2 regions of the Hydrogenophaga sp. OTU3427 genome follow, and region 1 is predicted to be linked to the other one. Evidence: predicted binding sites of a transcription regulator. Region 1 holds the regulator's gene; the other holds the start of a gene.
The links. The regulator FliA, encoded in region 1, starts transcription of late flagellar genes. The targets are predictions, from matches to a motif close to CTAAAGTTTNNNNNNNNNNNGCCGNTA.

Region 2: a site for FliA is predicted at 1,911-1,937, ahead of fliS (flagellar export chaperone FliS). Genes of this name have one in related genera too.

Annotation. Positions count from the first base shown of each region.
Region 1 is NZ_JASATI010000033.1:11,430-14,863, reverse strand. It holds gene flgA (flagellar basal body P-ring formation chaperone FlgA) at 1-15, shown strand, start outside; gene flgM (flagellar biosynthesis anti-sigma factor FlgM) at 109-423, shown strand; gene AAHB17_RS17380 (hypothetical protein) at 500-874, shown strand; gene AAHB17_RS17375 (RNA polymerase sigma factor FliA) at 1,061-1,780, opposite strand; gene AAHB17_RS17370 (hypothetical protein) at 1,780-2,640, opposite strand; gene flhF (flagellar biosynthesis protein FlhF) at 2,633-3,434, opposite strand, start outside.
Region 2 is NZ_JASATI010000038.1:34,521-37,954, forward strand. It holds gene fliF (flagellar basal-body MS-ring/collar protein FliF) at 1-450, opposite strand, end outside; gene fliE (flagellar hook-basal body complex protein FliE) at 628-948, shown strand; gene AAHB17_RS18720 (flagellar protein FliT) at 1,032-1,337, opposite strand; gene fliS (flagellar export chaperone FliS) at 1,340-1,879, opposite strand; gene AAHB17_RS18730 (Ig-like domain-containing protein) at 2,068-3,434, shown strand, end outside.

The sequences.
Region 1 (3,434 bases):
TCGGTCGACATGTGATCTCAGTCAAAATTTCTTGAAAATAGGGGTAAAGTTCAGACCTCATCGGTCGATAAAACTCCCAAGACGCCCCTTCAGGGCTTGGAGAGAACCATGAAGATCAACAACCTGCCAGACAAGCCAGCCGGTGCCACCACAGGGGCAGGCAAGCCTGCGGACAGGTTGTCCGCCTCCACCTCGCAAGCAGGCACCCAAATGCCCGAGGCAGGTGTGACCGTTTCGTTGTCGGCCGTCAGCCAGACCATCACGGCCAGCGTGGCGCGTGCCGGTGGCGACGTGTTCAATGCGAAGAAGGTGGAAGCCGTCAAGAACGCCATCGCCAATGGCACGTTCAGCATCAACGCCGAGGCCGTGGCCGACAAGCTGCTGGCCAACGCCCGCGACATGCTGGGCGTGGCATCCAAGTAAGCCCGCCCAGGCCAGGGTGCCCGGGTTCACCTGAGGAGCCCCACCGTTGCCGACCAATCCCGCTGCAAACAACACGATGGTCGCTCTGGGCGACCATTTTGCGTTGGTGGAACACCAGCTGGAGCTGGTGGAAAATGCGCTCAAGGCCCAGGACGCCGACGCCTTGCCGGCCCGGACCGAGGCCCTGGCCCGGGCCATTCAACAATTTCAGCAAATTTATCAAACCACCCAACCCGACGACCTGCCCACCTGGCAGCCCCGGCTGACGGTGGTCAACGCCCGGCTGGACAACCTGCAGAAACAGTTGCTGGCCCGCAGCGCAGCCGTCAACCGGGCTCTGGGCACCCTGTTTCCGGCGGAACAGGCCAACGCCTATGCCCGCCTCGGCAAACCGGGCGGCATGTTGGGAGGCTTGCCTCGCATGAGCAACAACACTTCATTCAAGGCGTGATACGGCGCCGACAGCCAGAACGCGTGCCTCCGCCCAGAAAACCATCGGGCCGGCTCTGCCGGACGGCCGATGTCGCCCCCTCGAGGTGGTGACAGTGCCTTGCGTCGGGGTGGAGATGGGGGTGGGCTAAGAACTTGTCCGCAAATTGGGCAGGGCCGCGCCAAATTTACGGACAAGTTCTAAAGCTCAGTGCTCGCGCAACTTGGCACGCAGGCGGGCAATCGACTGGCTGTGCAACTGGCAGACCCGGGATTCGGTGACGCCCAGCACGGCGGCGATTTCCTTCAGGTTCATGTCGTGCTCGTAGTACATGCTCATCACATGCTGTTCGCGCTCGGGCAGCTTGTTGATGGCATCCACCAGGGAACGGCGCATGCGCTGGTCGCCCAGCAAGGCGGAGGGATCGGCCTCCGCGTCGGCCGGCAAGTAGCGGTCAAGGAAGTGGTCCTCGTCGTCGCCTTTGCCGCCAATGTCTTCGAGGTAGACCAGCTGGGTGCCACGCACCCGGGCCAGGGTCTGCTGGTACTCCGGCAAGGTCATGTCCATTTCCTGGGCGATCTCGGATTCCTTGGGCGCACGGCCCAGGCGCTGCTCCAACCGGTGCACCGCCAGTTCGATGTCCTTCTGCAGCTTGCGCGAACCCCGCGACATCCAGTCGCCGTCCCGCAATTCGTCGAGCATGGCGCCGCGGATGCGCTGGCTGGCAAAGGTCTCGAACTGGACGCCCTGCGACGGCTCGAAACGTGTCAAGGCCTCGGTCAGGCCGATCATGCCCACCTGGATCAGGTCGTCGACCTCCACGCTGGCTGGCAGCTTGGCGATCATGTGATGCGCGAGCCGGTGCACCAGCGGGCTGTACTGGCGCAACTGGTCATCTCGATCGAGAGTGCCTTTGGCGGTGTACATCAACTTCTCCGAAGGTCCGATTCTGCGCCTGGCGTGGCCACGGTGGTCAATGCCATTGACCGGTCGCGGCCGGACAAGACGAGTGCGCTGTCCAACACCTTGAGCCACCACGATTCGGGCACGCGGTCGGCAGATGTGTCGCGGCAGTCATCATACGCCACTGGCCAGATTTGCAAATCCTCGCCCAGGTGGGTCTGGGCGCAACGCGCCAGGGCCTGCACCGGCGCGTCCAGCGACTGCCATTGCGCGTCGGCACGGACATGCGCGCCACCACGTGCGCGTGGCCCAGGCGCGCCCGGCGCCATGGGCACCAGCACCGGATGCACCTCGCCCGCCTGCAGCAAGACCTTGACGACGTTGTAGGCCTCCACCACCGAGCGTGGCTGCCCATCAAGCGCCACCAGCGGGCGGGCCGCGCTGCCCTGCAGGCAGACAGCAAGCACCTCCACCGGAGCCGTCAGCAACACATGGGCGCCACCAGGCACAGTGGCCAGCAACAGCTGCAAGGCCGCCTCCGAGCCCAGGCTGTGCATCTGGTTGGCCAGCCGCAGCAACCCCTGCCGGCCGGCCACGATGCGCACGCCTGGCACCGTTTCCTCGTCCGGATCGCCCCCCCAGGCCGGCGCCTGTCGGTCACGGGCCAGCAGGCGCCCCAACAGACCCTGCCCAGGCGCTTCGTCGGCCATGCCGTCGATCACCCACACCGGCTCCCCCTGTTGCGCCAGCCGGCGCGCCATCAGCCACAGCAGTCGATGAGACACGCCGCCGTGCACCATGGCCGGCACCGGCAACAGTCGGGTGCTGGAGGCCATGGCCGCGTAGGCGTGCAGCCCATGGGCCTGATCGAAGGACTCAAGCATTCCACGCATCCAGGTTCACCTGCCCGCCCGCGGGCTGTGAGAAGAACAGACCCAGTTCGCTGGCCTGCGGATCGTAGGCCGATTTGCCCGTGCTGGCCATGGATTGGCGCACCAGGGCCGCAGCGTCGGCGCGTTGCCAATCCTCGGGCACGCGCTGGCCGGTGCTCACGCCTCGCAACAGCATCTGGTGGCGGATCAGACTGTCCAGGGCGGGACCCAGCTTGGGTGCCTCGTCCAGCTTCGACAGGATCACCCCATACAGGTCGCTGCCCTTGTAGGCGTTGATCACGTCGTCCAGCGTGTCACCGTGGCTACCAGCGTTGAGCACCAGCAGCTTCTTGATCTTGTTCGAGCCCAGCAGCTCCAGCATCTCCTCGATGCGCGGGTCGTGCTGGCCCAGGCCAGCGGTGTCGATGATGACCATGCGCTTGTTGGCCAGCAGGGCCAACAGGTCCTGCAGGGCGGCGCGGTCGTGCGCCAGGTGCGCCACCACGCCCAGCATGCGGCCGTAGCTGCGCAACTGCTCATAGCCCGCCACGCGATAGGTATCCAGCGTGATCAGACCCACGCTGTTGGCGCCGTAGGACTTGACGCACTGGGCCGCCAGCTTGGCGGCGGTGGTGGTCTTGCCGACCCCTGTGGCGCCCATCAGGGCGTACACGCCGCCCTCGTCGCACAGGGACGAAGTGGCATCGGCCGTCTTGAGGTTGCGGATCAACACATCCTGCGTCCAGCGGAAGGCATCGACCGCGTTGAGCTCGGGTGGCATGCGCTCCAGCACCGCGCGCGCGACC
Region 2 (3,434 bases), on a different contig from region 1:
GATGGAGCGCGTCAGTTCGCCTTCAAGGCCACGCTGGAAACTCAGGCGTTCCTGAAACTGGGTCATGCCCAGGCGGTTGTTGTCCATCAGCTCGAAGCCGGTGATGGAGCCTTTGGGCAAGCCCTGCGAGGCCAGGCGCAACCGGGTGTCATGCACCTTGTCGGCCGGCACCAGGATGGCGCGGCCGCCGTCGGCGTGCTTGTAGGGCACGTTCAGCGTGGTCAGCTGGGCGATCACGGCGCCGCCGTCCTTGTCCGACAGATTGGCGAACAAGACCTTCCAGTCGGCTTGGCGGTTCATGTAGAAAGCCACCATCAGCACGGCCAGCAGCGCCAGGGCACCGCCCACCAGCGTGAATTTGCGGCGGTTGTCCAGGCGCGTGAAACCCTCCAGCAAGGCGTTCTGTGGCGCGGCGGGGCGAAGGTCGACTTCGGCAACGGCGGTGTTCATGGTGGCGATGATGAACCAAAAAAGACGGGGCAGGCCCGCGTTGGACGGATTATCAAAGTCGATCCGACCGAACTAAAGCCCGAAAAGGACGCGATTTCGTGGCTTTATCAAATTCAAGTTTTGGCGTCACCTGCCTACCATTGCGTCACCGAATTGGATCGACTTGGGAGCACCTCCATGGACATGCGCATCACCCCCTTGACGCCTCAGGCGTTGGGCGCCCTGGCCAAGGCGCGCCTGCAGCAGGCCGAAGGCACCGCCAACCCGGTCGCCGGCGGTGGATTTTCCGACGCCTTCAAGACCGCGCTGCAGTCCGTCAGCAAGGCCCAGAACGAGGCCAGCGAGATGCAGACCCAGGTGCAGATGGGCAACCCCAGCGTCAGCTTGGAAGAAACCATGCTGGCCATGCAGAAAGCCCAGATCGGCTTCCAGGCCACGCTGAACGTGCGCAACCGCATGGTGCAGGCCTACACCGACGTGATGAACATGCAGGTTTGATGTTTTGCAGCCCCAACAACAACGCCCGGCTTGACCGGGCGTTGTTGTTTGAAGGGGCCAGCCCCGGGAACGGGCTTGGCTGCTCAATGCAGCGTCACGCTGGGCAACTGGCTGGGCATCATGTCTTCCATGCTGCTCAGCCAGGGTTCGGCCAGACTGCGGATCTGCGCGTCATAGCGGAGGATGCTCAGCATGATGCGGTTTTTCTCGGCGCGCTGGTCGGCGCTCAGCACCTGGCTGCGCGACTCGTGGCGCAGCTGTTCGATCAGCACCGCGCAGGCGCCTTCGAGGCGCACCACTTCGTCCCAGTTTTCCATGCGCGCGGCGGTCAACATCTGCACGCTGGTGCTTTCAATGGCTTTGTAGTAGTCGATCAAGTTGTGGCTCATGGTCAGACTCCAGCAGGGGCGGCAACACGGCCGTAGGCCGCCACGCTGGCGTAGGCACCCACTGGGCGCCGGGGAGCGGCTGCGGAGGCCGCCTGGGTTGGGGCAGGCGTTGCGGCGGCAGGTGCCAGGTCGACCGGGCGCTGCGCCATGCTTTCGGGACGCATCTGTTGCCAGGCTTCCAGCAGAGGGGCGATCAGATCGACCACTTCCACCAGCATGCCCACATCATTTTTCGCATTGGCCTGGACCAACCGGATCACCGCGTAGTCGTAGAGGCTGGCCAGGTTGCCGGCGAGTTCGCCGCCATTGTCGTGGTCCAGGCTGGTGATCAGGCCTTCCTGGATGATGCGGATCGCGTGATCGATGTGCTTGATCTTGAGCTGCACGTCGCCTTGCTGGATGGCGCCGCGGGCCTTGTTGATGTTCTCGATCACCGCCTCGAACATCATGTTGACCAACTGGTGGGGGTCATTGGCTGCGGCCCGGGTTTGCAGTCCGACCGACTGGTAGGCCGATGCGGCATTCAAGCGATGTGGATTCATGGTGCCCGTCCTTGAGGAGTCTTTGCAACATTATCGGCAGAGTATGGGCCAACTTGACCGCGAATTGAAGTGGCAAAAGCCACCAAAGCCCCCCGCTTTTGTGCTCCGTGCTCCTCAAGATGTAAGCGAGCTGGCCGATAGGGATGGCGTTGGCGAGATACGCCGGATACCCCTTGGAAGGCCTGGAGATGACAAGCATAAACACCGTGTCCGCGCCGTCCGCGTCCTACGGCGGTGGCACGTCGGTCAGCCAGCCGGCGGGCGAGTCTGCCACGGCCGTTCTGGTGTCCAGTGCGCCCGCCCCGGGGACGGTATCGATTTCCGCCCAGGCCTATGCCCTGTCCAGCACGGCGGCGGTAGCGGACACCCTGGTCCCGCTGGTCACCAGTTTTTCGCCTGCCGACGGCAGCAGCGGCGCGCTGACCACGGCCAATGTGGTGCTCAAGTTCAACGAGGGCATCCAGCGTGGCAGCGGCCTGATCACTCTGAAGGACGGCAGTGGCAGGGTGGTCGAAACCTTCGATGCCGCCAGCAGCGACCGCATCACGATCACCGGTGACACGCTGAGCATCAACCCCACCAACGACCTGGCCTACAACACGCAGTACACCGTGGGCTTCGCCAAAGGCACGGTCCAGGACCTGGCCGGCAACCAGTTCGCGGGCGCCGGCAGCTATGACTTCCGCACCCGGATGGACACGGACGGGCCGACCGTGTCCCGTTTCTCACCAGCCGACGGTTCGACCGGCGCACTGACCACCGCCAACGTGGTGCTCAAGTTCAACGAGGCCGTCCAGCGCGGTTCCGGCGCGATCACGCTCAAAAACGCGGCGGGCCAGGTGGTCGAGGTGTTCGATGCCGCCAGCAGCGACCGCGTCACCGTCACCGGCGACACACTGAGCATCAACCCGACCCGGGACCTGGACTACAACACGCAGTATTTCGTCAGTTTCGGTGCCGGCACGGTCAAGGACACGCTGGGCAACGCCTTCAAGGGCACCAGCACCTACGATTTCCGAACCCGTGTCGACACCGACGGCCCGACCGTCACACGCTTCACGCCAGCCGACGGATCGACCGGCGCGCTGACCACGGCCAACGTGGTCCTCAAGTTCAATGAAGCCATCCAGCGTGGCGCCGGGCAGATTGTCCTGAAGAACGCGGCGGGACAGGTGATCGAGACCTTTGACGCAGCCCGCAGCGACCGCATCACCATCAGCAACGACACGCTGACCCTCAACCCCACCAAGGACCTGGACTACAACACGCAGTATTTCGTGAGCTTTGGCAGCGGCACGGTCAAGGACGCGCTGGGCAACGCCTTCAAGGGCACCAGCAGCTACGACTTCCGTACCCGGCGCGACACCGACGGCCCGACCGTCACCCGCTTCACCCCCGCCGATGGGTCGACCGGAGCCCTGACGACGGCCAACGTGATGCTCAAGTTCAACGAACCCATCCAGCGCGGCTCGGGGCTGATCACCCTGCGCACCGCAGCGGGCCAGGTGGTCGAGACCTTCGACGCCTCGCGCAGCGACCGCATCACCGTCACCAA